DNA from 3 places in the Ruminococcus sp. AF17-12 genome. Region 3 is predicted to be linked to each of the others. Evidence: predicted binding sites of a transcription regulator. Region 3 holds the regulator's gene; each other region holds the start of a gene.
The links. The regulator Rex, encoded in region 3, represses fermentation and respiration genes when NADH is low (regulators of the CRP and FNR family bind a similar motif). The targets are predictions, from matches to a motif close to ATTGTTAANNNNTTAACAAT.
Positions count from the first base shown of each region.

Region 1: a site for Rex is predicted at 2,983-3,002, ahead of DWW77_RS12020 (DUF1002 domain-containing protein). Genes of this name have one in related genera too.
Region 2: a site for Rex is predicted at 7,367-7,386, ahead of DWW77_RS13390 (V-type ATPase subunit subunit G family protein). Genes of this name have one in related genera too.

Region 1 is NZ_QUGY01000010.1:88,308-98,203, forward strand. It holds gene DWW77_RS12010 (hypothetical protein) at 1-1,887, shown strand, start outside; gene rsmA (16S rRNA (adenine(1518)-N(6)/adenine(1519)-N(6))-dimethyltransferase RsmA) at 1,915-2,790, shown strand; gene DWW77_RS12020 (DUF1002 domain-containing protein) at 3,215-3,682, shown strand; gene DWW77_RS12030 (30S ribosomal protein S1) at 4,733-5,635, shown strand; gene DWW77_RS12035 (putative manganese-dependent inorganic diphosphatase) at 5,665-7,335, shown strand; gene DWW77_RS12040 (flavin reductase family protein) at 7,349-8,107, shown strand; gene DWW77_RS12045 (shikimate kinase) at 8,173-8,685, shown strand; gene murA (UDP-N-acetylglucosamine 1-carboxyvinyltransferase) at 8,886-9,896, shown strand, end outside.
Region 2 is NZ_QUGY01000012.1:107,731-117,626, reverse strand. It holds gene DWW77_RS13415 (hypothetical protein) at 1-155, opposite strand, end outside; gene DWW77_RS13410 (hypothetical protein) at 188-454, opposite strand; gene DWW77_RS13405 (hydratase) at 682-2,940, shown strand; gene DWW77_RS13400 (RluA family pseudouridine synthase) at 5,250-5,948, shown strand; gene DWW77_RS13395 (substrate-binding domain-containing protein) at 6,089-7,186, shown strand; gene DWW77_RS13390 (V-type ATPase subunit subunit G family protein) at 7,500-7,808, shown strand; gene DWW77_RS13385 (V-type ATP synthase subunit I) at 7,825-9,831, shown strand; gene DWW77_RS13380 (V-type ATP synthase subunit K) at 9,836-9,896, shown strand, end outside.
Region 3 is NZ_QUGY01000011.1:66,968-76,863, reverse strand. It holds gene alr (alanine racemase) at 1-41, opposite strand, end outside; gene DWW77_RS12590 (NAD(P)H-hydrate dehydratase) at 38-1,555, opposite strand; gene DWW77_RS12585 (redox-sensing transcriptional repressor Rex) at 1,617-2,267, opposite strand; gene abc-f (ribosomal protection-like ABC-F family protein) at 2,479-4,395, shown strand; gene DWW77_RS12575 (pyridoxamine kinase) at 4,426-5,292, opposite strand; gene pdxR (MocR-like pyridoxine biosynthesis transcription factor PdxR) at 5,385-6,701, shown strand; gene DWW77_RS12565 (precorrin-8X methylmutase) at 6,698-7,339, opposite strand; gene DWW77_RS12560 (cobyric acid synthase) at 7,342-8,862, opposite strand; gene cobD (threonine-phosphate decarboxylase CobD) at 8,847-9,896, opposite strand, start outside.

The DNA.
Region 1 (9,896 bases), on a different contig from region 3:
GAGTTTTCCGGACAGGAAGCGGATGAGATCCCGCTGGCATCCGGTGTTGAGAACCTGTCATCCGGAAGTATGAAGCTGCAGGCTCAGGAACAGCAGGATAAAGAGGAAGAAGAGACTTATCAGGAAGCGGAAGAAGCTGAGGCTGAGAAAGCTACAGAGATGTCTTTGTCCCAGAGTGTTGCAGAGATCATGAAGGAGAAGGCTGCCGGAAATGAGGAAAGTGAGGAGAAGCCTGCAGGGGTTCCGCTCAATGAGGAAGGCAAGCCTGATTTTTCCGCAACGATCCGTATGCCGGAGCTGAAGATCCCGAAGTCCATGATCAATGTGGACCCGGAGAATGCAAGCAGTTCCGCGGAGATCCCGGATGCGTCCGGAATTTTCGGAAATATCGAGGATATTGCGGCATCTGTAGGTGACAGGTCCGGGAAGGATAAAGATAAGGACTTCAACCTGGAGGATACTATTCTGGCAGCAGCTACACAGCAGGGAATCGATATCCCGGAGGAAGAGAAATCTCCGGATGTCCAGCAGTCCGACGTAACGGAAGAGCCGGCAGGTATTGAGGATCTGGATATTGCGGCTGATGAATTTGTTCCGGAGGAGCCGGATGCGGCAGATATCGAGGATATCATGGCGCAGATCTCCGCTCAGCAGGAGGAAGAGGTAACGGAGACTTCCGATACCAGACTTCCGGATATCGTATTTGATGAAGATGAGGAGCCGGTTACTGAGGAGGATCTTCAGGCTGCAGAAGCAGAGTTTCTGAATGGTCCGTCAGGAGTACAGAAGCCGGTGGAAGAAGAGGATGTGCTTCCGGAGATTCCTTCACTGGAATCTGAGGAGCAGGTGCAGAAGGCGGCAGCAGAGCCTTCAACGAAGCTTCATCATGAGGAACCGGTGGCTTCAGCGGAAGAGGAAAATCTTCTTGATGAGGAAGAAGAATACAGTGATGACGCCTTTGACTTCCAGGATGAGGATGACGAGAATGAGGATGATTTTATCAGCAGTCTCATCGGTGATGATTCTGATGAAGCCATGGAAGAGGACGATGAGGAAGCGGAGCTCAGCGAGGAAGAGCAGCTTGAGAAATTTATCGCTACGATCCATCCGGAAAAGGATCCTACAAAGATCGTTTCCAGAAAGAAAGAGCTCACAGATGAAGAGAAACAGCTTTTCACCTATTTTGTTACAGTTCCCGGAATGAAGGAACAGCTGCTTGATGTACTCTGCGATGTGCAGATGGGCGCAGCAGACAAGACCTCTCAGACCGGAAATGTGATCGTTATGGGCGGCAGAGAAACAGGTAAGACGAGACTGATCTCAAGTCTGATCCCGGCAATCTGTAAAGAGCTGAATATCGAGGCTTCCAAGGTTGCCTATATATTTGCGGATGATCTCAACGGAAAGGATATTCCGGAGATCGTATCCAAGCTTGCCGGCGGTTTCCTTGTTATCGAGGATGCAAACCAGCTTTCCCAGGAAACAGCAGATGAGCTTGAGGAAGCTATGACCGGAAACACAAAGGGAATGATCGTGATCCTGGAGGATGAAAAGATCGGTATGCGTAAGCTGATCGCAAGATATCCGAAGCTTGCGAAGAAGTTTACATCCATGATCAACATTCCTGTATTTACAAACGATGAACTTGTTAATTTCGCCAAGGTCTATACCATGGAGAATGGATTCCGTATCGACCAGATGGGCATGCTTGCTCTGTATAATCTGATCGGGATCAACCAGAAGGAGGATCAGCCGATGTGTATCGGTACTGTGAAGACCATGCTGGATAAGGCTATGGAGAGAGCTCAGAGCGGATTGTTCAAGCGTTCCAAGAAGCGTGTGGACCGTGATGGCTACACGGTACTTTTTGAAAAGGATTTCAGCTGAAAATAAGAAAAAGCAGAGGTAAAAAATATGGCCAGACCTTATCTTGGTAACCCGAAATATACCATTGAAGTCCTTCAAAAGTATCATTTTGTTTTCCAGAAAAGGTTTGGTCAGAATTTTCTGATCGACGAGCATGTTCTGGAAAAGATCATTGAGTCTTCGGGTATCACAAAGGATGATTTTATACTGGAGATCGGTCCGGGTATCGGAACTATGACCCAGTATCTTGCGGAGGCTGCCAGAGAGGTGGCTGCTGTGGAGATCGACAGTTCGCTGATCCCGATCCTTAAGGATACGTTGAAGGACTGGGATAATGTTTCCGTGATCAATAACGATATCCTGAAAACGGATATAAAAAAGATCGCAGATGAGAAAAACGGCGGCAAGCCTGTGAAGGTGGTTGCGAATCTGCCGTATTATATTACGACTCCGATCATCATGGGGCTTTTTGAGAAGAATGTTCCTGTGGATTCGATCACTGTCATGGTGCAGAAGGAGGTTGCAGACCGTATGCAGGTTGGTCCCGGTACCAAGGATTACGGTGCGCTTTCCCTGGCTGTGCAGTATTATGCGAAGCCGGAGATCGTTGCGAATGTACCGCCGAACTGTTTTATGCCGCGGCCGAAGGTTGGAAGTGCGGTGATCAAGCTGACGCGTTATGAGAAGCCGCCGGTGGATGTGAAGGATGAGGGGCTTATGTTCCGTCTGATCCGTGCATCTTTTAACCAGAGGAGAAAGACGCTTGTGAACGGGATCAGAAATTCCGGAGATTTTTCCCTGAGTAAGGAGGAGATCGAGGATGTGTTCAACAGGTGTGATCTTCCGCTGAATATCAGGGGTGAGGCGCTGACACTGGAGCAGTTTGCGATGCTTGCCAACTGTATTTATGATGAGAAAAATTAATATATGATAAACGCAAAAAGAGCCCGGGCAGCTGTTCCGGGTTCTTTTTGCGTTTCCGGACGGGAATGTTGGAGAGGTTTCCTGTCCGGACCTATATATTTGTCATAGAAAGGAGGTTATGTCTGAGGTGTCAGACATAAGTAAGTAATGAAAATTTACATTTTTTATTTTACTGATGAGATGTTAGGAAAGTTTGTTTAAAATATGAAAATATTGTGAATATATTTTTGATGATATACATAAAGTCTGAATGGTGTGGGTGGGAATGGGGAAAATTGAGGTTTACAGAGGGGTGGGGGTGTGTGGTATACTGAGGGGCGTCGAAAAGGTAATGATGAGGTAATAAAAAGGCAGTAAAAGATAGTTAAAAATAGTAAAAGGCAATTTTTAATAAGGGCTGGTGCCCGTATGGAGGTTGAATATTATGAGAAGATTGAACAAGGTTACAGCTTTGGTTATTGCGGGTGTTATTTCATGTACATCTCCGATGATGGTTATGGCGTCTGATTCCGGTTCTGTTATGAGTCAGGCGGAGGAGATCCTGAAGGATAATGAGGTTGGGTCTCTTGCTTCTGATCCGGATAAGGTTGGGGATATCATTGTTTATGTGAAGGGGCTTTTTGATTCTAACCAGATCACGGATGATGAGATTTCTCAGGGGATCGATGAGGCTGCGGATCATTTTGGGGTGAGTCTTAATGAGGATGATAAGAGTTCGCTGGTTAATATTATCAGTAAGTTCCGTGGGATCGAGATGAGTGATGATCAGATCAAGGGGTATGTGAGTGATGCTTATAGTACTTTGAAGGATATGGGTGTTACGAAGTCTGATGTGAAGAATATTTTTGAGAAGGCGATTGAGTTTATTAAGGGGATGCTTTCACGGCGGTGATGGTTTGTGATGGCTGGTGTTTTTGATGATGTTTTAGATGGAGTTTGAGTTAGAGGGTGAGGGTTGTGGCTCTTTTGTTGGGGTTGTTGTTGGTTTGTTTGGTTGAGATGTACAATATGTACAATGTTTAGGGCTTTGGTTTTGTTTGTGAATGTGGCGTTTTTATAAATTGGGGGAGGGTATTTTGGAAAAAATTGTGCAAATGCGCTAATTGTTTACGAGATGTTCATTGTTTGTTCATATTTGTCTGGTAGTATAGGGATAGTTCGAAAGAACGTTACGAAAGACGCTGTAATGGTGTGTATCTGTATCATTACACATACAATTTTTTTCATAATAATCGCCCCGGTAAGCCACTACCGGGGCACTCCTCGTTTTTGGGCCTTTTTTGGGGCTCTTTTTTTTGTGGGTGGGATGGAGGGAGGGACGGACGGACTGCCGGAGGGGCGGCTGCATGGTCGTGCCTGGTGCGGTCGTTTCGCCGGGTCATACTAAGCGTCTGAGTCTTCTGCCATGCAGGGCGCCCCATAACTCGCCATGTACGCTGATGCGTACCTGGCTCAGACAGATGGGGCTTACTCTGCGGCTTGTGGCCGCAGAGTACCTTCCCGTCAGAAGCCTCAGGCGCTAAGTATGACCAGCGGCTTACTCCGACGCACCGGGTCCCGACCATGCAGCCGCCCCTCCGGCAGTCCGTCCTGTGCGTTGGAGAGAAACAAAAAGGATGCACTACAAAGAAATTCTGGAATCGTACTAAGTCCGTCCTGTGCGTTGGAGAGAAATAAAAAGGATCCACTACAAAGAAATTCTGGAATCGTACTAAGTCCGTCCTGTGTGTTAGAGAGAAATAAAGAAAGCATCAAGGGTGTGATAAATGGGCTGATTTGAGTCTGTCCTGTGCGTTGGAGAGAAATAAAGGGGTTAAGAAATTTCCAGTGCAAAAAATATAGCGCGGGTGGGGTGTGCATGCTATAATGATTAGGATTATAGTGCTGTCGTCTGGTTTGGGGCGGCGGTGGTTGGGTTTTTGTTTGAATGGGAGGTCTGGATATGGCGGAGTCTATGAAGGATTTTGAGAGGGAGCTGGAGGCTTCTTTTAAGAGGATCGATGAGGGTGATATTATCTCAGGGACTGTTGTGAGTGTGGATGAGTCGGGGGGTGTTCTTGACCTTAAGTTTTATGCTGAGGGTTTTATTCCGGTGGAGGAGTTTTCCCGGGTGCCGGGGTTTAATATTAAAGAGGCTGTTCAGCCGGGGGATGAGGTTCAAGCGATGGTTCTTCGCAGGGATGATGGTCAGGGGAATATTCTTCTTTCCAGAGCGGATGCTGCGGATGTGCTTGCCTGGGACAGGCTGAAGGAGCTTCAGGATTCGGGTGAGGTGCTGGATGTTGTTGTGAAGGGGATCGTTAACGGGGGTGCCATTGCTTATGTTGAGGGTGTCCGTGGTTTTATTCCGGCATCCAGGCTTGCTTTGGAGTTTGTTGAGGATACGGAGGTGTTTCTGAATAAGCCGATCCAGGTGCGGGTGATCGAGGTTGATAAGGCGAAGAAGAGGCTGGTGCTTTCGGCGAGGGAGATTCTTCGTGAGAGGGCTGAGGTGGAGAGACGGAATAAGATTTCCAATATCCAGGTTGGTTTTGTGACGGAGGGTACGGTTGAGAGTTTGCAGCCGTATGGTGCTTTTGTGGAGCTTGGGAACGGGGTTTCCGGGCTGGTGCATATTTCTCAGATATGTGAGAAGAGGATTCGGAAGCCTTCTGAGGTTTTGAGTGTTGGGGATAAGGTTAAGGTGAAGGTTATCGCAATCAAGGATGGTAAGCTGAGCCTGAGTATTAAAGAGGCATCGGATCTGATGGCTAAGGAGGTTGAGGAGGAGTCTTTTGAGCTTCCGGAGTCGGGGGAGGAGGCTACTACTTCCCTGGGTGCTTTGTTTGCAAATATTAAATTATGATTATTTTGGATGAAAAAGGATGGATGTGTATGAAAAAACCGGAGAGAATATTTGTAATCGGACATAAGAATCCGGATACGGATTCCATCTGTTCGGCTATTGCTTATGCGGATATTAAGAACAGAACTACGCAGAATAAAAAATATATCCCGAAGAGAGCGGGGCAGATCAATGAGGAGACCAGGTATGTGCTGAACCGTTTTGGCGTACAGCCGCCGGCTTATCTGGGAAATATCGGTACGCAGGTCAAGGATATGGATATCCGGACCAGTCCGCAGGCGGATAAGAATATGTCGCTGAAGAATACCTGGGATTTGATGCAGGAGAACGGGATCGTTTCTCTTCCAATCCGGGATAAAGATGGGTGTCTGGAGGGGCTTGTGACGATTGGTGATATCGCAAAGACCTATATGGATACTACAGACAGTTATCTTCTTTCCAATGCGAGGACACAGTATCAGAGAATTGCCGAGACTGTTGGCGGTGAAGTGGTGGAAGGTAACGGACACGGATATTTTGTGAAGGGGCGTGTGCTTGTCGGTACTGCCAACCCGAAGATGCTGGAGGGCTACGTTGAGGAGGATGATATGATCATCATGGGTGACCGTGAGGAGGATCATCTTCAGGCGATCAGCCAGAATGTCAGCTGTATCATCGTGGGGCTGAATATCGTGGTTTCCGAGAAGGTTATAAAGCTTGCTCATGAGAAGAATATCGTGATCATCCGGTCTCCGTATGATACGTTTAATATTGCGCGTCTGATCAATCAGAGTATTCCGGTCAGTTTTGTTATGAAGCGGGATAACATGGTTACGTTTAATACCGAGGATTTTACGGATGATATCCAGGATGTTATGATCAAAAACCGTCACAGGGCGTTTCCGGTGATCAATCCTCATGGTAAGTGTATCGGTACGATCTCCAGACGTAATTTTCTGGATATGCATAAAAAGAAAGTGGTTCTTGTGGATCATAATGAGGTGGATCAGGCTGTTGATAATATCGAGAAGGCGGAGATCCTTGAGATCATCGATCATCATAAGCTGGGTACCTTGCAGACCATGACGCCGGTTGCTTTTCGTAATGAGCCGGTGGGATGTACGGGTACGATCCTTTATGAGATCTACGGAGAGCAGAGACTGGAGATACCGGAAAAGATCGCGGGGCTTCTCTGTGCGGCTATTATTTCGGATACATTGATGTTCCGTTCACCGACCTGTACGCAGACGGATAAGATCGCTGCCAGTGCTCTTGCGCTGATCGCGGGGATCAAGATCGAGGAGTTTGCCCGAGAGATGTTTTCTGCGGGAAGTAATCTGAAGGATAAGTCTCCGGAGGAGATTTTTTATCAGGATTACAAGAAGTTTATCGGTGAGGGTAATGTTTCCTTTGGTGTGGGTCAGATCAGTTCCATGGACAGCGAGGAGCTTAAGGAGATCAAGGAGAAGCTGATGCCGTTTATGGTGAGTGAGTGTGGCCGTCATGATATCACGAGAGTTTATTTTATGCTGACGAATATCCTGGAGGAGTCTACAGAGCTTCTGTTTTACGGGGAGGGCAGCCAGCAGATGGCGGAGATCGCTTTTGAGCGGAAACCGGATGGAGATACCTTCAGTCTGCCGGGTGTGGTTTCCAGAAAGAAGCAGCTGATCCCGGCTATGATGGAGGCTGCTCAGCTGATGAACAGCGATTATGCGTAAGAGGTGACGGAAAATGGCGAAACAGTTATGGAAGCCGGGGAACATGATCTATCCGCTGCCGGCTGTAATGGTGAGTGTTACCGATGGTGAGGGAAACGATAATATCATAACGGTTGCATGGACGGGTACGGTGTGTACCAATCCGGCGATGGCTTATATTTCTGTCCGACCTTCCCGTTATTCCTATGATATGATCCGGAAAACGGGTGAATTTGTGATCAATCTGACAACGGAGAAGCTGGCGTATGCAACGGATTTCTGCGGGGTCCGTTCGGGACGTGATGTGGACAAGTTCCGGAAGCTGAACCTTACGAAAGAGAAAGCGCAGTTTGTTTCTGCACCGATGATCGGGGAGGCTCCGGTTTCGATCGAGTGCAGGGTGCGTGAGGTGAAGGAGCTGGGGTCTCATGACATGTTTCTTGCGGATGTGCTTGCGGTCCATGCGGATGAAGCTTATATGGATAAAAACAACAGGTTTCGTCTTAATGATGCGGGGCTTCTGGTTTATTCCCATGGGGAGTATCTGGCGGGTGGCCGGAAGGTGGGAACCTTCGGCTACAGCGTAAAGAAGAAGCAGCAGAAGAAGCAGATGCAGAAGAAGTTGGATAAGAAATCAGACAGGGAATCAGAGATGGCAGGAAAGCCAGGGATGTCAGGGAAGTTGAAGATGTCAGGAAAGCCAGGGATGTCAGGGAAGTTGAAGACATCGGGGAAGCCAGGGATGTCAAGGAAATTAAAGACGTCGGGAAAGGCAGGGAGAGAGAAACGGTAGGTTCTGCGGAGCCGTAACGTTTGTTGAGGTTTGGCAGCTGTTATGCTAAAATGAAAGGATACAGTATGAATAATATTACACTGATAGGAATGCCTGGTGCGGGGAAGAGTAGCATCGGTGTCGTTCTTGCGAAGGTACTTGGGTACCAGTTTATTGACTCTGATCTGCTGATCCAGAAGGCGGAGAAAAGGACTCTGAGTGAGATCATTGCGGATGAGGGTACAGAGGGCTTCAAGGCGATCGAGAATCGTGTGAATGCTTCGATCCAGGTGGAGAATACGGTGATCGCTACCGGTGGAAGTGTGGTTTACTGCGATGAGGCTATGCAGCATCTGAAGTCTGAGGGTGTTGTGGTGTATCTTAAGATCTCGCTGGAGCTTCTTTCCAGGCGTCTTGGTAATCTTAAGGGGCGTGGTGTTGTGCTCAAGGAGGGGCAGACGCTGGCGAGTCTTTATGATGAGCGTGTTCCTTTGTATGAGAAATATGCGGACATTGTGGTGGATGAAGAGGATAAGGATCTGGAGGGGAGTCTCCAGGTTGTGCTTGAGGCATTGAAGAACAGGGGAGATAAGGCGTAACTGTTGGCTTGTGGAAACGGTTTGCTGGAGTGTTTCGGGTCATGGGTTGTGACAGGTTTTCGTCATAAATTGTTTACAAATCTGAAATATGTGTTATAATATACAACTGACCTAAAAAACGGTATTGCGGAACATTTGTTCCTGCAGTAAATTCAGAGAAAGTTTCTGCTCATAGAGGAGTAAAATAATAGAGGTGTGTTATGGAACAGTATGTGATTAAAGGCGGCAATCCTCTGGTTGGAGAAGTGGATATTGCGGGTGCGAAGAATGCGGCGCTTGCGATATTGTCAGCAGCCATTATGACTGATGAAACTATATTGATCGAGAATCTGCCAGATGTTAGGGACATCAATGTTCTGCTTGAGGCGATCTCCGAGATCGGGGCTCAGGTTGAGCGTATTGATAAGTCTACTGTAAAGATCAACGGTTCTACTATCGGCAATCTCAGCGTGGATTATGAGTTTATCAAGAAGATCCGTGCTTCTTATTATCTTCTGGGTGCTTTGCTTGGTAAGTATAAGCATGCGGAGGTTCCGCTTCCGGGTGGATGTAATATCGGCAGCAGGCCGATCGACCAGCATTTGAAGGGTTTCCGTGCTCTTGGTGCGGATGTTGATATCTGTCATGGTGCTATTGTTGCCAAGGCGGAGAATCTGCATGGCAGCCATATTTTCCTAGATGTGGTTTCTGTTGGTGCTACTATTAATATTATGATGGCTGCTTCTATGGCGACTGGCCGTACGATCATTGAGAATGCTGCGAGGGAGCCGCATGTTGTTGATGTGGCGAATTTCCTGAACAGTATGGGGGCGAATATCAAGGGTGCCGGTACGGATGTGATCCGTATCCGTGGTGTTGAGACGCTTCATCGTACGGAGTATTCGATTATTCCGGACCAGATCGAGGCTGGTACGTTTATGTTTGCTGCTGCGGCTACTCGTGGTGATGTTACTGTTCGTAATGTTATTCCTAAGCATCTTGAGGCTACTACTGCTAAGCTTGAGGAGATCGGGTGTGAGGTTGAGGAGTTTGATGATGCGGTTCGTGTCCGTGCGCCGCATGTGCTTCATCGTACGCATGTGAAGACGTTGCCTTATCCTGGTTATCCTACGGATATGCAGCCGCAGATCGCGGTTACTTTGGCTTTGGCTGAGGGTACGAGTATTGTTACTGAGAGTATTTTTGAGAACCGGTTTAAGTATGCGGATGAG
Region 2 (9,896 bases), on a different contig from region 3:
ATCCTCTTGATCGCAACCATGTAAGCTGCCATACGGAGCGTTACATTTTTCTCCTGGCTGAGAGCATAAACTTCATTAAAGGCAGTAAGCATGATCTTCTGAAATATACCTCCCAGATTGGGAATTTTTAAAAAAAGAGAACGCAGGATAAGCATTCGTGGCTTTCCTGCGTCCTTTTATATGTTACTCAGTCTTCCTCGATCACCTGGATCTCTAGGTAGTCGAATTCAATATGTTCAATGAAATTATCCTGATAAAAGCGGGCCTTATCATGCTTTTTGAAATCCCGCACTGTGGCATCCAGCCAGATAGGATTTCCCAGATCCATCTGATAACAGATTTCCTCAAGTCCGTGAAAGATCTTGTGGGTTCTGGTATCATCGCTGTCATCACAGACAACGGTGTCCTGAAGCATGCGATTGTCTTTCCATATTTTTCCCCATAAACGAAACATAAACAGTACCTCCGTATTGAAACTGCCACAGCCGGCAGAATATGAATATCCGTCCGATATGGTCTTCAGTATAGCGGATTTTGCAGGGAAAGTAAAGCACAGGGCAATAACGCTTGTACGCAAAACAATGCACCAGGTGTGTTCACTTTTATTGACTAATGTGTAAAAATCCTCTATAATAAACGAAATTATGAAAAAAAGAATCATTACAGATTGGAGGAACCGAAATGAAACTTTACGATACCGGTGTTTATCTTCAGAACGGACAGGAAATCATTCCCGAGAACCAGGCTGATCTGCCTGTAGCGAAAGAAGAGGCTGCTAAGAATACCATCGCATATTCTATTCTCAAGGCTCATAATAAATCCGATAACATGGAGAAACTTCAGATCAAATTCGATAAACTGACTTCCCATGATATCACATTTGTGGGAATCATCCAGACTGCAAGAGCTTCAGGACTTGAGAAGTTCCCGGTACCATATGTACTGACCAACTGCCATAACTCCCTCTGTGCAGTAGGCGGAACCATCAATGAAGATGACCACATGTTTGGTCTCACCTGTGCCAAAAAGTACGGCGGAGTTTATGTACCGCCTCATCAGGCAGTTATCCATCAGTTTGCAAGAGAAATGCTTGCAGGCGGCGGAAAGATGATCCTCGGCTCCGACAGTCATACAAGATACGGAGCACTTGGAACCATGGCTATGGGAGAGGGCGGACCGGAGCTTGTAAAACAGCTTCTCTGCCAGACATACGATATTAATATGCCAGGAGTAGTTGCTATTTATCTGAAAGGTGCTCCACGGCCGGGTGTAGGACCGCAGGATGTTGCGCTTGCCATCATCGGCGAGGTTTTTGCTAACGGCTATGTGAAGAATAAGGTTATGGAGTTCGTTGGACCAGGCGTTGCCAGCTTAAGCGCAGATTTCCGTATCGGTGTTGATGTTATGACAACAGAAACCACATGTCTTTCCTCCATCTGGCAGACAGATGCGAAGATCGAGGAATTCTATGCGATTCACGGAAGACCGGAGGATTACAAAGAACTGAAACCGGGCAACGTTGCATACTATGACGGCTGTGTAGAGATCGACCTCAGTGAGATCAAACCAATGATCGCAATGCCGTTCCACCCAAGTAACACCTACACCATCGATGAGCTGAAGGCAAACCTTGACGATATCCTTGCAGATGTGGAAAAGAGAGCACAGGTAAGCCTTGACGGAAAGATTCCGTTCACATTGAGAGACAAGGTAGTTGATGGCAAGCTTTATGTTGAGCAGGGAATCATCGCCGGCTGTGCAGGCGGTGGATTCGAGAATATCTGCGCTGCAGCAGATATCCTCAAGGGCAAAAATATCGGCCATGATGCCTTCACCTTAAGTGTATATCCGGCAAGTACTCCAATCTACATGGAACTGGCTAAGAATGGTGTTCTTGCAGAACTGATCGGAACAGGCGCAGTTGTGAAAACTGCATTCTGCGGACCGTGCTTCGGCGCCGGAGATACACCTGCAAACAATGCATTCAGTATCCGTCATACAACCAGAAACTTCCCGAACCGTGAAGGCTCCAAGATCCAGAACGGTCAGATCTCTTCGGTTGCACTTATGGATGCACGTTCCATTGCAGCTACAGCAGCAAACAAGGGATTCCTTACCTCAGCAGAGGAGTTTGACGGAAGCTATTCCGAGCATAAATACTACTTCGATAAGTCTATCTACGAGAACCGTGTATTTGATAGCAAGGGCGTGGCAGATCCAAGCGTAGAGATCCAGTTTGGACCGAATATCAAAGACTGGCCGGAGATGGCTGCACTTGCAGACAACCTGATCCTGAAGGTTGTTTCCGAGATCCACGATCCGGTTACTACCACTGACGAGCTGATCCCGTCTGGCGAGACATCTTCCTACCGTTCCAATCCGCTTGGACTTGCAGAGTTCACACTGTCCAGAAAGGATCCGGCTTATGTTGGCCGTGCAAAAGAGATCCAGGCAGCACAGAAGGCAATCCAGGCAGGTAACTGCCCGGCAGAGGCTGTTCCGGAACTGAAACCGGTTATTAAAACCATCAACAAGACTTATCCGGATGTAGATAAGACCAACCTTGGCGTAGGAAGTACCATCTTTGCAGTGAAACCGGGCGATGGCTCTGCCAGAGAGCAGGCTGCATCCTGCCAGAAGGTACTTGGCGGCTGGGCAAACATTGCCAATGAGTATGCAACCAAGAGATATCGTTCCAACCTGATCAACTGGGGTATGCTTCCATTCCTGATCCCGTCCGGAGATCTTCCGTTCAAGAACGGTGATTATCTGTTCTTCCCGGGAATCCGCAAGGCGGTTGAGGAAAAAGCAGACGTGATCAAGGGATATACTGTTGAAGGTGACGCTCTGAAGGAGTTCGATGTAACTCTGGGTGAGCTGACAGATGATGAGAGAGAGATCATCCTTAAGGGTTGTCTGATCAATTATAATCGTAAATAGATGCAGGGATTGAACACATATAGAGCGTGAAGGTGACGGAAGTGTGTTCATGAATATGCTGCAGAGCGGAATATAGTAATTTAAGAATTTCCGTGTTGTTTTGCAGACTGGTGACCGTTTTAATCGAGGTTGCCGGTCTGCTTTTTGTTTTTGGGGTGTGGTTTTGGGAAGTTTTTAGGGTTATGGATACTTATTTATGGGATGTGGATGATGCGGACGCGTGAGGTGTCCTGTGGGGAGCAGGGGCTGTCGTTTCGCCTGGTCATACTAAGCGTCTGAGGCAACCTGTGAAAAGGCCGGCCCATAACTCGCCATGTACGCTGATGCGTACCTGGCTCAGACAGATGGGCCTTATTCTGCGGCCTGTATCCGCAGAATACCTTTCCACAGGTCACCTCAGTCGCCAAGTATGACCAAAGGCTCACTCCGAAGCCCCTGCTCCCCACAGGACACCTTACGCTGACATTCCCAGAGACAAACCCCAGCCCCGGTAAAAATATCAAGAAAAGCTTAACAAATGATGACCGTCTCAACACTCTTCGTTATTTAATTTTTCTTCCTCTTCGTTCTTTCGAATAAAGTTTATCTCAATCCCCTGCAAATATTGCAAAGTACAAACATTGCAATGTTTGCAGGGCCAATACAGTCACACAGAAACTTTTCTAACTAACTTTCCATGTTCGAAAGTCAGGCCGGGAAGGACGGGAGGGGCGGGTGACTCTGCAGGAGTCGTAGTACTTCTTAGGCCGCGGGGAGGCTGCGTTGCTGGAAAAATCCCAGCTGTTTGAGCGTTAGCGAGTTCTGGGATTTTTTCAGCGGTTTTAGCAGAATTCCCGCAGCCTTAGAAGCACTAGATCTCCGAAGCCTCACCCGCCCCTCCCGTCCTTCCCGGCCGTCCGTTCGCAACATACCCTCCCGTTCTTCACAACTTCACAACAGCATAAATTAACAGAAAATAATAAAAAATACAAACAAATTATAAAATATAAACACATAATAAAACAAATAAATAAAAATAATAGCATAAAAACACAAAAATGTATTGACAAATACTCGCAACGATGTTATTATAAGACCATCAAAAACAACAAGAGAAAAACAAAAAAGAAAATCATTCAATTCATAGCATAGATGCACATGAAGGATGAAGAAAGGAAAAGGTGATTCCAGTGGGAACATAAACAAACACCATCATCAATATGAGAGTGACAGGAACCGGATTTCCTGCAAGAAAGACCTGATACAGATCACATATGATATACCTTAAGAAAACAGAAGTTTCTTTTATGAAATATAAATAAGATCCTCTTAAATCTTACTTATATATTTTAAGAAATCAGAAACAAAAGGAAATCAGTATTTCAGGTAATATAGAATCGGTAACTCATATTGAACAACTGTCACACACCTGATACAAAGATTTCAGGAAATATGTAAAGAAATATTTCCCGAAAGAGTAAAACCCTCAACTCACCGGTTCGTTGGAAAGAAGAGATTCCAAGAACAAACGTGAAGATGAGAACGATACTTTGAAATGCATATCAGAACCATTAGGATATGGATTGAAGCTTTGCATCAGAAGAATATCTGAGAGGATATTAAAAATAGAAGAATCGGGCAGGAACTTTTTTCCAGGATACTTTAAAGAACTGCAGAGGAGAAAATCCCAATAGGTCGATTTGAATCAGCAGATCGCAAAGTACAGAGATGACAAATGGTTTTGAATTTAAGAAGTTAAGTCCAGAATTGTTTAGTGAACAGGAAAAAGTATAACCACCGAAATTCTTCAGATAAACAGGAAATCAAACATCGTAAAAAATGATTTCTGATCTATAAAACTTTCTAAATAATCGAAAAGATATACTTACATATATCAGTCGTTTATGAGCAGGAAATAAAAAAGAAGAGAGAATCTGAAAAAGAAAAATTTCAAAATTGAATAAAGAGAATCGAAATTATTTTATAAAGTATATAAAATCAAAGATTTCGATTGATAAGTATAATAAGTATAACAAGAAAACTTTATTCGAAAGAACGAAGAGGAAGAAAAATTGAATAACGAAGAGTGTTGAGACGGTCATCATTTTTGGAAACTGTAAAAGTAAAAAAAGTGATGACCGTCTCGTTGTGTATATAAGATTGCATATATTAAGTATATAACCGTTCCGAAAAGCCCTGGATAAAATAATATGATCCGAGCAGAGAGCAAAATTTTCGATCAGAGATTTTCCGAACAGTTATATTTATCAGTTGCCATCAAAAACATCATCAGTTATACTTCTGTGAGAAAGGAAGTAAGATGAGAAAATATGTGGAATTATCAGATTGAAGAAAATATTTTATATGAAGACAAAGAGATCCTTGTGTGCAGAAAAACAGCAGGAATGCCGGTGCAGGCAGCAAAAATAGGAACAATGGATATGGAAAGTGCTCTGAAAAATTATCTGGCACAAAAAACACCGGGAAAGATCCCATATCTGGGAGTAGTACATCGCCTTGATCAGCCGGTAGAAGGCATTCTTGTATTTGCGAAAACATCCGAAGCAGCAGGAAATTTGAGTAAACAGATGATGGCAGGAGGCACCGGAAAATATTACCTGGCAGTAACAGAGGGAAAAGCAAAGAGCTCAGAAGGGACTCTTACAGACTATCTGAAAAAAAATGGAAAAGCCAACATGTCTCAGGTGGTGTCTGCCAATACACCGGGAGCAAAAAAAGCGATCCTTCACTATAAAGTTCTGGATCAGCAGGAGATAAACGGAAAATCCCGGACACTTCTTAAGATCAGGCTGGAAACAGGTCGGCATCATCAGATCCGTGTGCAGCTCTCTCATGAGGGACTGCCCCTTCTTGGAGACCGGAAATATAATCCTTCGGGAGAAAAAGGTACATCACTGGGACTTTGTTCCAGTTGTCTGGAATTCAAACACCCCAGAACAGGAAAAATGATGAAGTTTGAAACAGAGCCACAGGGAAGCGCGTTTCTGGATTTTGTGAAAAAAGTGTAAAAACTCTGGACGGAAATACGAAAAAGTGTATAATGTAAAAAGCAAGTAACCAAATGTAAGATTTTTGTAAAGTATAAGTTACTGTGGACGGACAAGGCAGACGATAAAGAACAGTAACCAGCGAGGAAGAGGAGATTACAATGAAAAGAGCTGCAGTAGCGTCAGCAGCCTTGTTGGCTGTGGCAACCCTGCTGACAGGCTGTCAGAAAGAAGAAGTAGAAAAGCTTGTTGCACCGATTGTAGCAGATGTCCAGGAAACCCCTGAAGCAACCGAAGTGGAAGAAGAAAAAAGCCCGCTGATCCCTGAGATCGATGACACTCTTTCTATTGAAGAAGGTGCCAGAATAGCTGTTGTCAGCAAAAGCAAAAAAGGCGAGTTCTGGAATAAAGTAAAAGAAGGAATGGAAGCTGCTGTCAAGGACGTAAATGAGGCGTATGGTTTCAAAAAAGACAAGCAGATCACGATGACCTTTGAGGGTCCGGATGATGAAGAGGACGTAGAAAGTCAGATCAATACTCTTGATGCAGTGATCGCTGAGAATCCATCTGTAGTGTGTCTTTCTGCCGGAGATATGGATTCCTGTCAGGCACAGCTGGAAGCAGCGAAAGAGAACGGAATTCCGGTGGTCGCATTTGATTCCAATGTCAGTGATACAAAGCTGGTCAGAGCTTTCCGTGGAACAGACAATACACAGATCGGCAAATATGCAGCATATAAGCTTGGCAGCGCCATTGGAAAAATGGGAAATGTGGCTGTTTTTTCCGCACAGGAGAAAACACAGAGCGCGCAGGAGCGTGTAAAAGGATTTCTGGATAATATTGCAAATTATACGGATATTAAAGTGGTGGAAACCGTATATTCTGACCAGGTTGATGATATGAAGGAAGCCATGAAGGAAGTTCTGGATAAATATCCGGCATTGGATGGTGTTTTCTGCACCAATGCCGAGGTTTCTGAAATGTTTCTGGAGGTAAATAAGGACACAGGAGAAAATAAAGTTGCTATGGTAGGCGTAGATGCAACCAGCAAACAGCAGGAAGCGATCCAGAAAGGGGAAGAACTGGGAGTGCTTTCACAGAATCCTTATGCGATGGGATATCAGACCATGTGGGCGGCTATTCAGTCTACTGCACCGAAGAAGGAAACAAAGATTGATAAGAAGGTTTTACTTGATCCGGTATGGATCGATGCTGAGAATATCAAAAGCGAAGACATTGCAAATTACCTGTACAATTAACAAATAGAACAGATAGCCACTGTAGGTCGGGTGAATAGGTTAGTCCGCATTCACCGTCTGTTCATAATTGAAAGCCATCAGCCCGATGAAGATGTAAAAAACATTTTCATCGGGCTGATGGCTTTTTTGAATAAAAATAAAAAATATGAATAGAATAAACAAATAAAAAGTGTGCGAAAAAATGGTAAAAATATAACATATATGACGACTTTTTGACACAATACAAATAAATTTATCGTTAAATTGCATAATAAACATTGTTTTGAAAAAGCGATTGTGGTACAATTTGGATATGCAGAGAGGCGGTGATCAGATGATCCAGGAAACGATCAAGGCAGTGAAAGAGGCGGAGGCAAAAGCACAGCAGAAGATAAAGGATGCATCCGTCCGTGCACAGAGTATCATCAGCGAAGCTGAGAAAGAGGCAGAGAATATTATCAGAAAGGCGGAAACAGCCGCCGGCGAACAGGCGGCATCTGATATGAAAGCAGCCGAAGAACGTGCACACAGTACAGAGAACACTGTCGTTGGACAGGCGGAGGAAGAGCTTGCAGCTTTGAAAAAGAAAGCGGAGTCGAAGCACGAGCAGGCGATCCAGACAGTAATGGACAGTTTGTTCTGAGAGGGGGAGTGCGAAAATGGCAGTATTGCAGATGCAGCGAATCAGTATCTGCGCAATGAAAAAGAACCGTAAGGCCATATTGGAAGAACTGCAGTCACTTGGAGTATTGGAGATCGATGCAGCGGAATTGGATCCGGAGCTTAAGACGATGGATACTATGAATGCCCGGCTGATCTTTGAGAAGAACGCATCCCTTTGTGATCAGGCAATCGAAATACTGGATGAATTTTCGAAGGAAAAGCAATCCATGCTGGCATCCCTGGCAGGGAAACCGCTGATCGGAAGGAAGCAGGAGGAAGAAGCTATCCGGGATCAGGAAGAGATCCTGAGAACAGCCAGAGAAATCCAGGGATACCGGAAGAAGCTTACAGAGAACAATGCGGCAGCAGTTAAGATCGAGCAGCAGGAAGCAGCTCTTGCTCCATGGCTGAAGCTGGATATTCCGATGAACTTCGGCGGTACAGCGAAAGCAGCGGTACTTGTGGGAAGTATTGATGGAAATATAACTCTGGATCAGGTATACAGTCAGCTGGCAGCGGATGCACCACAGCTTGAAGCCTTTGACATTCGGGAAATCTCAAATGACGCCGGTAAGCTGAGCCTGGTGGTTGTCTGCCTGAAAGCACAGGCACAGGAACTGGAAGAAGCGCTTCGGATGCAGGGATTTGCAAGACCGGCACAGCTGGTATCAGAGGTTCCGGCACAGGAGCTGGAGAACCTTAAGAATGAAGTGGTACGCATTCAGGAAGAGTCCGAACAGATCCGGGAACAGATACGTGCTCTTCACGACAGGAAGAGCTCTCTTCAGCTTTTGTCCGATTATTTCCGGATCCGTGCACAGAAATATGAGGTATTAGGACAGCTCCGCCAGTCGGAGAGCACTTTTTTTGTGACAGGATATCTTCCGAAGAAACAGGTTTCTGCAATGGAGAAACGGCTTACGGAGAAGTACGATATTGTTTTTGAAGCAGAAGATGCTGAGGGAGAAAATGTTCCGGTTGCCCTTCAGAACGGCAAATTCGGAGCAGCAGGAGAGGGAGTTCTGGCAGCATTTGGTCTTCCCGGAAAGGGAGAGATCGATCCTTCCATGATCATGACAGCCTGCTATGTATTTCTTTTCGGACTGATGCTGTCAGACGCAGCATATGGACTGATCGTCTTTGCAGTCTGTCTGGGAGTACTTCTGAAGTTCCCCAGGATGGAGAGCGGAATGCAGAAATCCATCCGGCTTTTTATGTACTGTGGATTGTCCACTTTGTTCTGGGGCGTGATGTTTGGCGGATATTTCGGAGATTTTATCGATGTATTCTCGAAAGTATATCTGCACAGGCCGGTCACGGTGAAGCCGGTATGGTTTGCACCGTTAAATGAGCCAATGAGACTTCTGGTGTTCTCCATGCTGTTTGGCCTGATCCATATGTTTCTGGGAATGGGTCTTAAGGGTTACATGCTGTTACGTGACAGAAAATATCTCGATTTTTTCTATGACGTAGTACTCTGGTTCCTGCTTCTTATGGGACTGATCCTGATCTTTATCCCAAGCAGCATGTTCCGTTCTATTTCTCAGATGGATCTGAATCTTTCACCGGCAGTGATACAGGTCGGAAAATGGATGGCGATCATCGGTGCTGTGGGAATTCTCTTTATGTCAGGAAGAGATAAGAAGAATCCGTTCCTGAGGCTGGCGCTTGGAGCTTACGATCTTTACAATATCACGGGATGGGTCAGTGATATCCTTTCCTATTCCAGACTTCTGGCCCTGGGACTTGCCACCGGAGTTATCGCATCAGTTATGAACCAGATGGGAAGTATGCTGGGAGACAGTATTCTGGGATGGATCGTATTTATCCTTGTATTTGTGATTGGTCATATCTTTAACCTTCTGATCAATCTTCTGGGTGCATACGTGCACACCTGCCGATTACAGTACGTAGAGTTTTTCGGTAAATTCTTTGAGGGCGGAGGAAAAGAGTTCCACCCATTCCGCGAAAATACAAAATATGTAGATATTAAGGAGGATTAATATTATGAGTGGTATCGTTTGGGCATTATTGGGAGCAGCAATTTCCGTAGCTCTTGCAGGTATAG
Region 3 (9,896 bases):
TCCAGTGATACCAGTGCTTTTACTCTCTCGTATTTTTTCATAATCCCGACTCCTCTTCACCTATAGCTAATGCCTTGGGCAGATATTCTATGATATCTCCTGCCAGCATACTGCGCTTTCCTTTTTCAGCGGCTGCAAGATCACCGCAAAGTCCGTGAAGATAAACACCTAACGCGGCCTTTAAAACCATGGGAGGCTGTTCCTCCGTTTTCAGATACATACATAACACTGCTGCCAGGATCCCGGAAAGCACATCTCCGCTTCCTGCAGTTGCCATTCCGGAATTACCGGAAAGATTCAGATACATCTGGCCTTTTTCATCTGCGATCACCGTACATGCATCCTTCAATACGCACACAGAGCCTGTTTCCGCAGCACATTTCAGTGCAGTATCTGCGATCTCATGCTGGATCTCCTGGATCGTTCTGCCACTGAGCCGGCTCATTTCTCCGATATGCGGTGTCAGGACTACATGCTCTCCCAGATACTGATACCACTGTGGATGTGCAGCCAGAAGGTTCAGGCCGTCCGCATCCAGGATCAGCGGCTTTTTCTCCCGGGCAGCCGCCGTGAGAAACCACTGTTCTCTCTCACGGCTGGCCACTGATGTTCCAAGTCCCGGTCCGATCACGATCACATCACACCAGGATAGAAGCTGTTCATTGGATTCCTGATCAAAGCGGCTGCAGACCATAGCCTCCGGAAGGAGTATCTGCAGTGGGATCCTGTTGGCTTCCACAGTCTGGATCTTTACCATTCCCGCACCGGCACGAAGTGCTGCACTGGCGCTTAAATAAGCGGCTCCGCACATTCCCTCACTTCCGGTCACAAAGAGCACTTTTCCGAAGGTACCCTTGTTTCCGCCGGGATCACGTTCCGGAAACAGCTTCAGATCTTTATTTTCCAGACAGGCGGCAGATGCAGTCACAGCTTCCTGCTCATAGATCCCGATATCGGCGGTAACGATCCTTCCTGCATACAGTCTTCCCGGATAAAAGCAAAGACCTCTTTTCCGGTAAGCAAATGTGACAGTCAGATCGGCGCTGAAGGCAATTCCCATTTCCAGGCCAGTATCTCCGTTCACTCCTGACGGGATGTCAACTGCGATCTTTTTGGCCCTCGCACTGTTCATCTCATGGATGATATCAGCATAATGCCCCTCGATCGGACGCGTCAGGCCCACCCCAAACACGGCATCTACTATAGTAGTATATTCACTCCACTGCGGGTTATTCACCTCCGGGACACGATAACCGGAAGCGATCTTATACTGAAGAGCTGTCTCTCTGGTCATTTTATCTTTGTTTCCGACCATATAAAACTCTACCCGGATCCCTTTCAGATGGAACAATCTGGCAACAGCGATACCGTCACCGCCATTATTTCCGCTTCCGCAGACTACCAGGATCCTTTCGTCCTTCTGGAGATACTTTTCTGTTTCCTCTACCACCTTCAGTGCCGCCCGCTCCATCAGAACCTCGGAGGGAACTCCGATCTCACGGATCGTTGTGGAGTCCAGATCCTTCATTTCTTTGCAGGTAACAAGCTTCTTCATTCTGTCTTCTGCCTCCCCTCTGTCATAGAGAAAGCTGCCGTTTCCGGCAGCTTAACAATTCTTACTTATCCACATGTTCCTGCCTGTATTTGCTGAGATTATAAGACAGTGTCATCAGACTCTCGGAAAGATGAACGTTCTCTACGATCACATCATCCGGTGTCTCAAGATCGAGATGTGCAAAATTCCAGATTGCCTTGATCCCGTTCTCCACCAGGATATCTGCCATTTCCTTGGCTTTATTCTTGGGAAGTGTCAGAATCGCGATCTCCACATTATTCTCTCTCAGGAAAAACGGAAGCTCACTGAGCATCTGGATCTCAAGTCCACGGACTGCGATGCCCTCAAGCACAGGATTTACGTCAAAGATACCAACCAGCCTGAACCCGCGCTTCTCAAAATCCACATAATTGGCAAGTGCCTGTCCCAGATTACCGGCACCCAGGATGATCATCGGATGAACGGTATCCAGTCCCAGGATCTTACCGATCTCTGTATAAAGATAGTGTACATTATAGCCATACCCCTGCTGCCCAAAACCGCCAAAATTATTAAGATCCTGACGGATCTGAGAAGCTGTGGTATGCATCTTTTTACTTAATTCATTGGAAGAAATACGTTCTACATTATCTTCCATCAGCTCTCCTAAGTAGCGGTAATAGCGTGGCAGACGCTTAATCACCGCTTTCGAGATTTGTTTTGTCTCCACGATAGTTTTCCTCCTTACCTTACACTAGGTTAATTATAACGAATTGACATTTTCCTGTCAATTAAAGTTGTCTATTCTGTACAAATTTCTTTATATTTTTTCTAATAATTGATTTTTTCTTTGAAATCCCGGCAGTTTCCGTTATAATAGGTGGAGGATTTTTCCCTGTTCAGACATAAACAGGGGTGATTCTTTATACAGGAGGACAGTTTTTATGATTTTATCATGTCAGAATATATGCAAGGCCTTTGGCGAAAAAGTAATTTTAAACGATGCATCCTTTCACATTGAAGACCGTGAAAAGGCTGCTCTGATCGGATGCAACGGTGCAGGAAAGACCACACTGCTGCGTATCATCATGCAGGAGCTTTCTGCTGATTCCGGTACCGTGGTGCTTGCCCGGGATAAAAATATCGGCTATCTTGCCCAGTACCAGGATATCCACGGACATCATACCATCTACGAGGAGCTTCTTACCACCAAGCAGCACATCATCGATATGGAACGCCGTATCCGCAATATGGAACAGGAAATGAACACGGTGACCGGTGATGAGCTGAACCGTCTGATGGAAACCTATACCCGCCTGACCCATCAGTTTGAGCTGGAGAACGGATACGCTTACAAAAGTGAGCTGACCGGTGTCTTAAAGGGTCTCGGCTTCACGGAGGAAGATTATGACAAGCAGATCGAAACTCTTTCCGGCGGTCAGAAAACCCGCGTGGCGCTGGGCAAGATGCTTCTTTCCAAGCCGGATATCCTGCTTCTGGATGAGCCAACCAATCACCTGGATATGGAAAGCATCTCCTGGCTGGAAACTTATCTTCTGAATTATCCGGGAGCTGTTTTTATCGTCTCCCATGACCGTTATTTTCTGGATAAGGTGGTCACCAAGGTCATTGAGATCGAAGCCGGACAGACCCGCGTATACAGCGGCAACTACTCTGCCTATGCTCTCAAGAAGGCTCAGCTTCGTGACGCACAGTACAAGGCATACTTAAATCAGCAGCGGGATATCAAGCATCAGGAAGCCGTTATCGCCAAGCTGAAATCCTTTAACCGTGAAAAATCCATCAAGCGTGCGGAAAGCCGTGAAAAAATGCTGGACCGTGTACAGAGGATCGAAAAGCCTCTTGAGCTCCAGGACCGGATGCGTATCTCGCTGGAACCACGGGTGTTAAGCGGAAACGATGTGCTCCACGTGGAAGCGCTTTCCAAGGCCTTTCCGGGACAGACCCTGTTCTCCGATATCTCCTTTGATATCAAACGCGGCGAGCGTGTGGCACTGATCGGAAACAACGGAACCGGAAAGACCACCATGCTGAAGATCATCAACGGTCTTATTGAGGCAGATGCCGGCAAATTTTCCCTTGGTTCCAAGGTGCAGATCGGTTATTACGATCAGGAACATCATGTTCTGCATATGGACAAGACAATTTTCCAGGAGATCTCCGATACTTATCCGACTCTCACAGAGACCGAGATCCGAAATATGCTTGCTGCATTTCTCTTTACCGGAGATGATGTTTTCAAGGAGATCTCCGCACTTTCCGGTGGAGAAAGAGGCCGTGTTTCCCTTGCAAAGCTGATGCTTTCCGAAGCCAACTTCCTAATCCTTGACGAGCCTACCAACCATCTGGATATTGCCTCCAAGGAGATCCTGGAGGAAGCACTGGTCAGCTACACCGGTACAGTCCTTTATGTATCCCATGACCGTTACTTTATCAATCAGACTGCGACCAGGATCATGGAGCTGACAAACCAGGCAGTGGTAAATTACATCGGTGATTATGATTACTATCTGGAAAAGAAGGAGGAGCTGACCAGTACCTATGCACCGGGAAGCACTTCTCCGGAGGCACCTGCCGAAGAAAAATCGGTTTCCGAGAACAAGCTTTCCTGGCAGCAGATGAAGGAAGAACAGGCAAAGAAACGAAAACGGGAAGCCGAGCTGAAAAAAGTCGAAGCCCGTATCGAAGAGCTGGAAACAAGAGACAGCGAGATCGACGAAACCATGGTCCTTCCGGATGTCTGCACCAATGTAGCGGAATGTACAAAGCTGAGCCGCGAAAAAGCAGCCATCGCTGAAGAACTGGAAGAGCTTTATGAAAAATGGGAAGAGCTGGCCTGACGGTCAGCTCTTTTTTATCCCCTTATGTTTTTATGGAAGCAGCATGCCGAGATGCTGTTCAAAGCATACACCATCGTTACGGTCTGTTCCTTCCTCCACCGCATCCCGGATCGATGCCGAGATAAAATCCACGGCCAGCTCTGCACAGGTTTTCATGGAATATCTTTTTACCAGCCCTGCACTGAGCACGGATGCAAAAAGATCTCCTGTCCCGGAATAGCTTCCGCCGGATTTCTCTGCAAATACCCAGGAGCTGTTTCCGTTTTCCAGGACAAGATTCCCCATTTTCAGAGGCTGCCCCTCCTCCCTGTGATCCACTCCAGTGATCACAACGGCAGGAAGTGAAAATTTCCGGGCAAGTCCGCACCCGATCTCCCGGATTTCTTCCATCCGCCGGGCCTCTGATACCTTTTGCAGTTTATTCCAGATCTCCTCCATTTTTTCTTTTCCGTAGAGAAGAAGGAGGGCTTCCGTAAGGTTCGGTGTGATCACATAGGAACGACGTGTCAGTTCGCAGAACCGGCTGCGGAGTTCTTCTGTATAGATCGGATAAACCGCGCCGTCATCCCCCATCACCGGATCTGTAAGGATCAAAGTATCCTTTCCTGCAAACGCATCCATAAATTTCAGGATCCTGTCTGCCTGCTTATCATCAGAAAGAAATCCTGTATAGATCCCATCCGGGAAAAATCCTCTTTTTTTCCACTGCTCCATATATGGTTCCATATGCTCTGTGAAATCCTCACAGAAATAACTTTCATAACCGGTCTGGTTGCTTAAAACAGCGGTGGGAAGTGGACACGCCTGGACTCCCATCACCGAGATCACCGGGATCGCTGCTGTCAGTGAACATTTCCCCAGCCCGGAAAGATCATTGATCACTGCTATTTTTTTCATGGTAATTCTCCAGTCTTGAGTTTTTTTCTGTAATATTATAGAATGAACTGTCAGGTTTACGCAATCATTTTTGGAAGGAAATCATCATACTTATGTTAAATATATCCGCTGAACACAAAAAAGAACACCTTTATCTGGAGGTTTATCACTATTACCGGAAGCTGATTCTGGAAGGCCGTCTCCTTCCCGGAAGCAAAATGCCCTCCCTCCGCAAATGCGCCCAGGAGCTGAAGCTGAGCCGTACCACCATCGAAAATGCCTATCTTCTGCTTGCAGCAGACGGATATATCATCGCCAGGGCACAAAGCGGCTATTATGTCACCGGCATTGCTTCCAAGCAGCATCTGCTTACCCCCGAAAAACAGGATAAGGATATCACGCCCTGCCTTTATGATTTTGCCTCTTCCGGTGTTGACCGGGAAAGCTTCCGTTTTGATCTGTGGCAGCGTTACATCAAAAGCGCCCTCCGCCAGGGCGACCGTATGCTTTCTTATGGCGAACCCCAGGGCGAAAGCGATTTCCGGGAGGTTCTCGCAGACTATATCCGGGAACGCAGAAATGTGATCTGCTCCCCGGATGACATTGTAGTAGGGGCCGGTCTCCAGCCCCTTCTCCAGATCCTCTGTCCTCTGATCCATGAACGGAAAACCGTTTCGTTCCCCACACCGTCCTTCACCACATGCAGCACCATCTTTCAGGATTACGGCTTTGATGTCCATTACCGGGACAAAAGCTGCGATGTGATCTATGTTTCTCCTGCTCACATGACGAAATGGGGCGAGATCATGCCGGTAAAACGACGCCTGGAGCTGATCCGTCATGCGGAGATCAATGACCATCTGATCATTGAGGATGATTTCGAAAACGAATTTGTTTATTTCCAGAAGCCGACGCCTTCACTTTTCGGTCTTGCAGGTGGTGAAAACGTTGTCTATATCGGTTCCTTTTCCAGGCTGCTGCTGCCCTCCATCCGTGTCAGCTTCATGGTACTGCCACGCTCTCTCCGGGAAAAATATACAAAAAAAGCAGCCTTTTATAATCAGACTGCTTCCAAGGCAGAACAGATCGCGCTCTGCCAGTTTATCCGCGACGGGCATCTGGCTTCTCAGACTAGAAAGCTCCGCCGCCTTTATTCCCAGAAGCTGAAGGCTCTTTCCCAGGCTGTCCGGGAAACCTTCGGCCAGGACTGCCAGATCCAAACAGGAGCCGCAGGAACCAGCCTTGCCCTTACTCTTCCCTGTTCTCTCACAGGCAGTGAACTGACAGACAGAGCCCGGAACCGTGGTCTGGGACTGGAGGTTCTCAGAGAAAACGGAGCCGAGGTCACCCTGGTCCTCTCCTGCTCCTCCATTCCATCCAAGGATTTTCTGCCTGCCTGTCAGCTTCTGAAGGAGGTTACCGGCTCCTAATCTCTCCGGTTATCGATCATGTAGAGCAGGGCATTTACAATGCACGCAGCGATGTTGCTTCCACCCTTGCGTCCTTTTGCCACAATATAAGGCACATCTGCGTGCATGATCAGCTCCTTGGACTGCACAACATTCACAAAGCCTACCGGCACACCGATGATCAGCTCAGGAGAAAGCTTTCCGTTCTCAATAAGCTCATAAAGACGTACCAGTGCGGTAGGTGCGTTCCCAATGGCAAAGATCAGCTTTTTATCCATCTCTGCGGCCTTGTCCATGCTGGCTGTGGCTCTGGTAGTCCCGTTCTTTTTTGCAAGGGCAGCCACATCCTCATCGGACATGAAGCAGTAAGCCTCACCGCCGTAGCGGGCAAGTGCACGCTTGTTGATCCCGGCCTTTGCCATCTGGGTATCTGTGACGATACAGGCACCGTTGCGGATGGCGTCCATGGCCATCTCCACTGCCCCCTCCGAGAAGCAGAGATTTTTTGCATAATCAAAATCTGCGCTTGTGTGGATGCAGCGTTTTACGATCAGCTCTGTTCCCGGAATCAGGGGAGTATCCCCCAGCTCTTCTGTGATGATCTCAAAGCTTCTTTTTTCGATCTCCATGGGTTTTACATTTTCAAGCTCAACTTTCATTTCTATTCTTCCTCCGTAATCCCGTTTTCCAGTATCTCATAGATTTTTTTCATATCCAGATGCTTCCGCAGCTCTGCAGCCAGGATATCATACTGCTGTTCCTTAAATGCCGCAAAATCCACGCCTGTCATATTTTCCACATCAATACCTTTTTTCTCGCCGATCACGCGGATGATCGCCTCTGCAGATGTTTCCTTATCGAAAACGCCATGGATATAGGTTCCGCACACATTTCCCGCAAAAGCACCCTCTTCTTTTTTCTTACCGCTGACGCTGTCTGTGATCTTCGTGGCTGTTCCTGCATTGTCCTTCAGGATGCTTTCGCCCATATGGATCTCATAGCCCTCGATCTCCGCACCGGAAAGAGGAGCAAACACACCGGACAGCTGACCGAAATGCCCCTGCACCCTGGTCCTGGTTTTCTTTTCGGCAAATACCGTTTCCATGGGAAGAAGTCCCATTCCTTTCATGGAACCGCCATTTTCAACTCCATGAGGGTCGCTTAAGGTTTCACCCAGCATCTGATAGCCACCGCAGACACCAAAGATCAGCTTGCCTCTGGAGGCTTCCTTGAGAACTGCTGCTTCCATTCCGCTTTCCCGCATCCAGATCAGATCGCCCATGGTGTTCTTGGTTCCAGGAAGGATGATCATGTCCGGAGAGTGAAGATCTCTCGGGTGTTTTACATAGCGGAGAGAAACTCCGGGAATGCTCTCAAAAGGATTAAAATCCGTAAAGTTAGAGATCCTTGGTGTACGGACCACTGCGATATCAATGACACCGGCTTCCTGCTTCCGGTCAAAACGTTCCGTCAGGCTGTCCTCATCCTCCACCTGGATATCCAGATAAGGCGCCACACCCACCACCGGGATCCCGCTTCTTTCCTCAAGCATGACAACACCAGGGTCCAGAATAGTCTTATCTCCGCGGAATTTGTTGATGATCAGCCCCTTTACCATAGCCTTCTCATCGTCCTCCAGAAGCTCTACCGTACCGATCAGCTGGGCAAAAACACCTCCACGGTCAATATCTCCCACAAGAAGGACCGGTGCCTTGGCCATCTTTGCCATACCCATATTTACAATATCCTCATCCTTGAGATTGATCTCGGCAGGACTTCCCGCACCTTCGATGACAATGATATCGTTTTCCGCTGCAAGAGCGTTGTACGCCTTCATCACATCCGGAACCAGGGTCTTCTTATATTTGAAATAATCCCTGGCACTCATGGTTCCAAGAACCTCTCCGTTTACGATCACCTGGGAGCCTACATCATTGGTAGGCTTCAGAAGAATGGGATTCATCAGGACAGACGGCCGGATCCCGGCTGCCTCTGCCTGCATGACCTGAGCCCGTCCCATCTCAAGACCATCCTCTGTGATAAAGGAATTCAGTGCCATATTTTGTGATTTAAAAGGAGCCACACGATATCCATCCTGCTTAAAGATCCTGCAAAGTCCCGCAGCCAGCAGGCTTTTTCCGGCATTGGACATGGTTCCCTGTACCATTATTGCTTTTGCCATAATATACCTCCCTCAAGTACTTCGATCAGTTTTACATTTTCTTCATGGCGCTTTACCGCGATCCGGTAATACCCCCTTGTAAGACCCGGATAATTGCTGCAGTCACGGATCAGGATCCGCTTGCGCAGACAGAAGTCAAAGAGCTCCTCCGGTCCTTTAAAGAAAATATAATTTGCTTCCGACGGAAATACTTTATACCCAATGCGGACCAGCTCATCCTTCAGCCACTGTGCCTCCCGAAAAACAAGCTGTCTTCCCTCCTCTACATATTCCGTCTCTGTAAGTGCCTGGATCCCGGCTGCCTGGGCCATGGTGGAAACATTCCATGGCTGAACGCAGAGCTCCATCCTTTCCATCAGCTTTCTGTCAGAACAGAGGCCATAGCCCAGCCGCACACCGGCCATGGCATATCTTTTTGTAAATGCTTTCAGGATAAAAAGATTATTGAACCCGGAAAGAGAATGCTTCAGAGAATACTCTTCCGGTTCCTTTACAAAATCAAGGAAACACTCATCTACCACCAGCAGGATATCCAGCTTTCTGCATTTTTCCAGGATCCTTTTCAGAAGCCTGTGGGGGATCAGCATGCCGGTAGGATTGTTGGGGTTACATAAGAAAGCCATATCCAGTCCCTTATGGAGGATATCCAGATATGCTTCACTGAGCACAAAACCGTCATTTTCCGTCAGCATGTAATATTCCAGCTCACAGCCAGTGCTGGCCAGAGCCTGTCCGTATTCCGCAAAAGTAGGCGCCGGGATCAGAGCCCGCTTTGGCTTTACTGCATGACAAAGCGTAAAGATCACTTCTGCTGCTCCGTTACCGCATATTACCTCTTCCGCTTTTACCCCTTCCGATTCTGCGATCCTTTCCCTGAGAACGCCGCATCCCACCTGGGGATATTGTGCAATATGATCCAGACTGTGGATAATGGCCTGCTTCACACTTTCCGGTGTTCCCAAAGGATTCAGATTTGCCGAAAAATCCAGGCAGTCTTTATGTTTATATACGTCTCCTCCATGTATGTGTTTTGT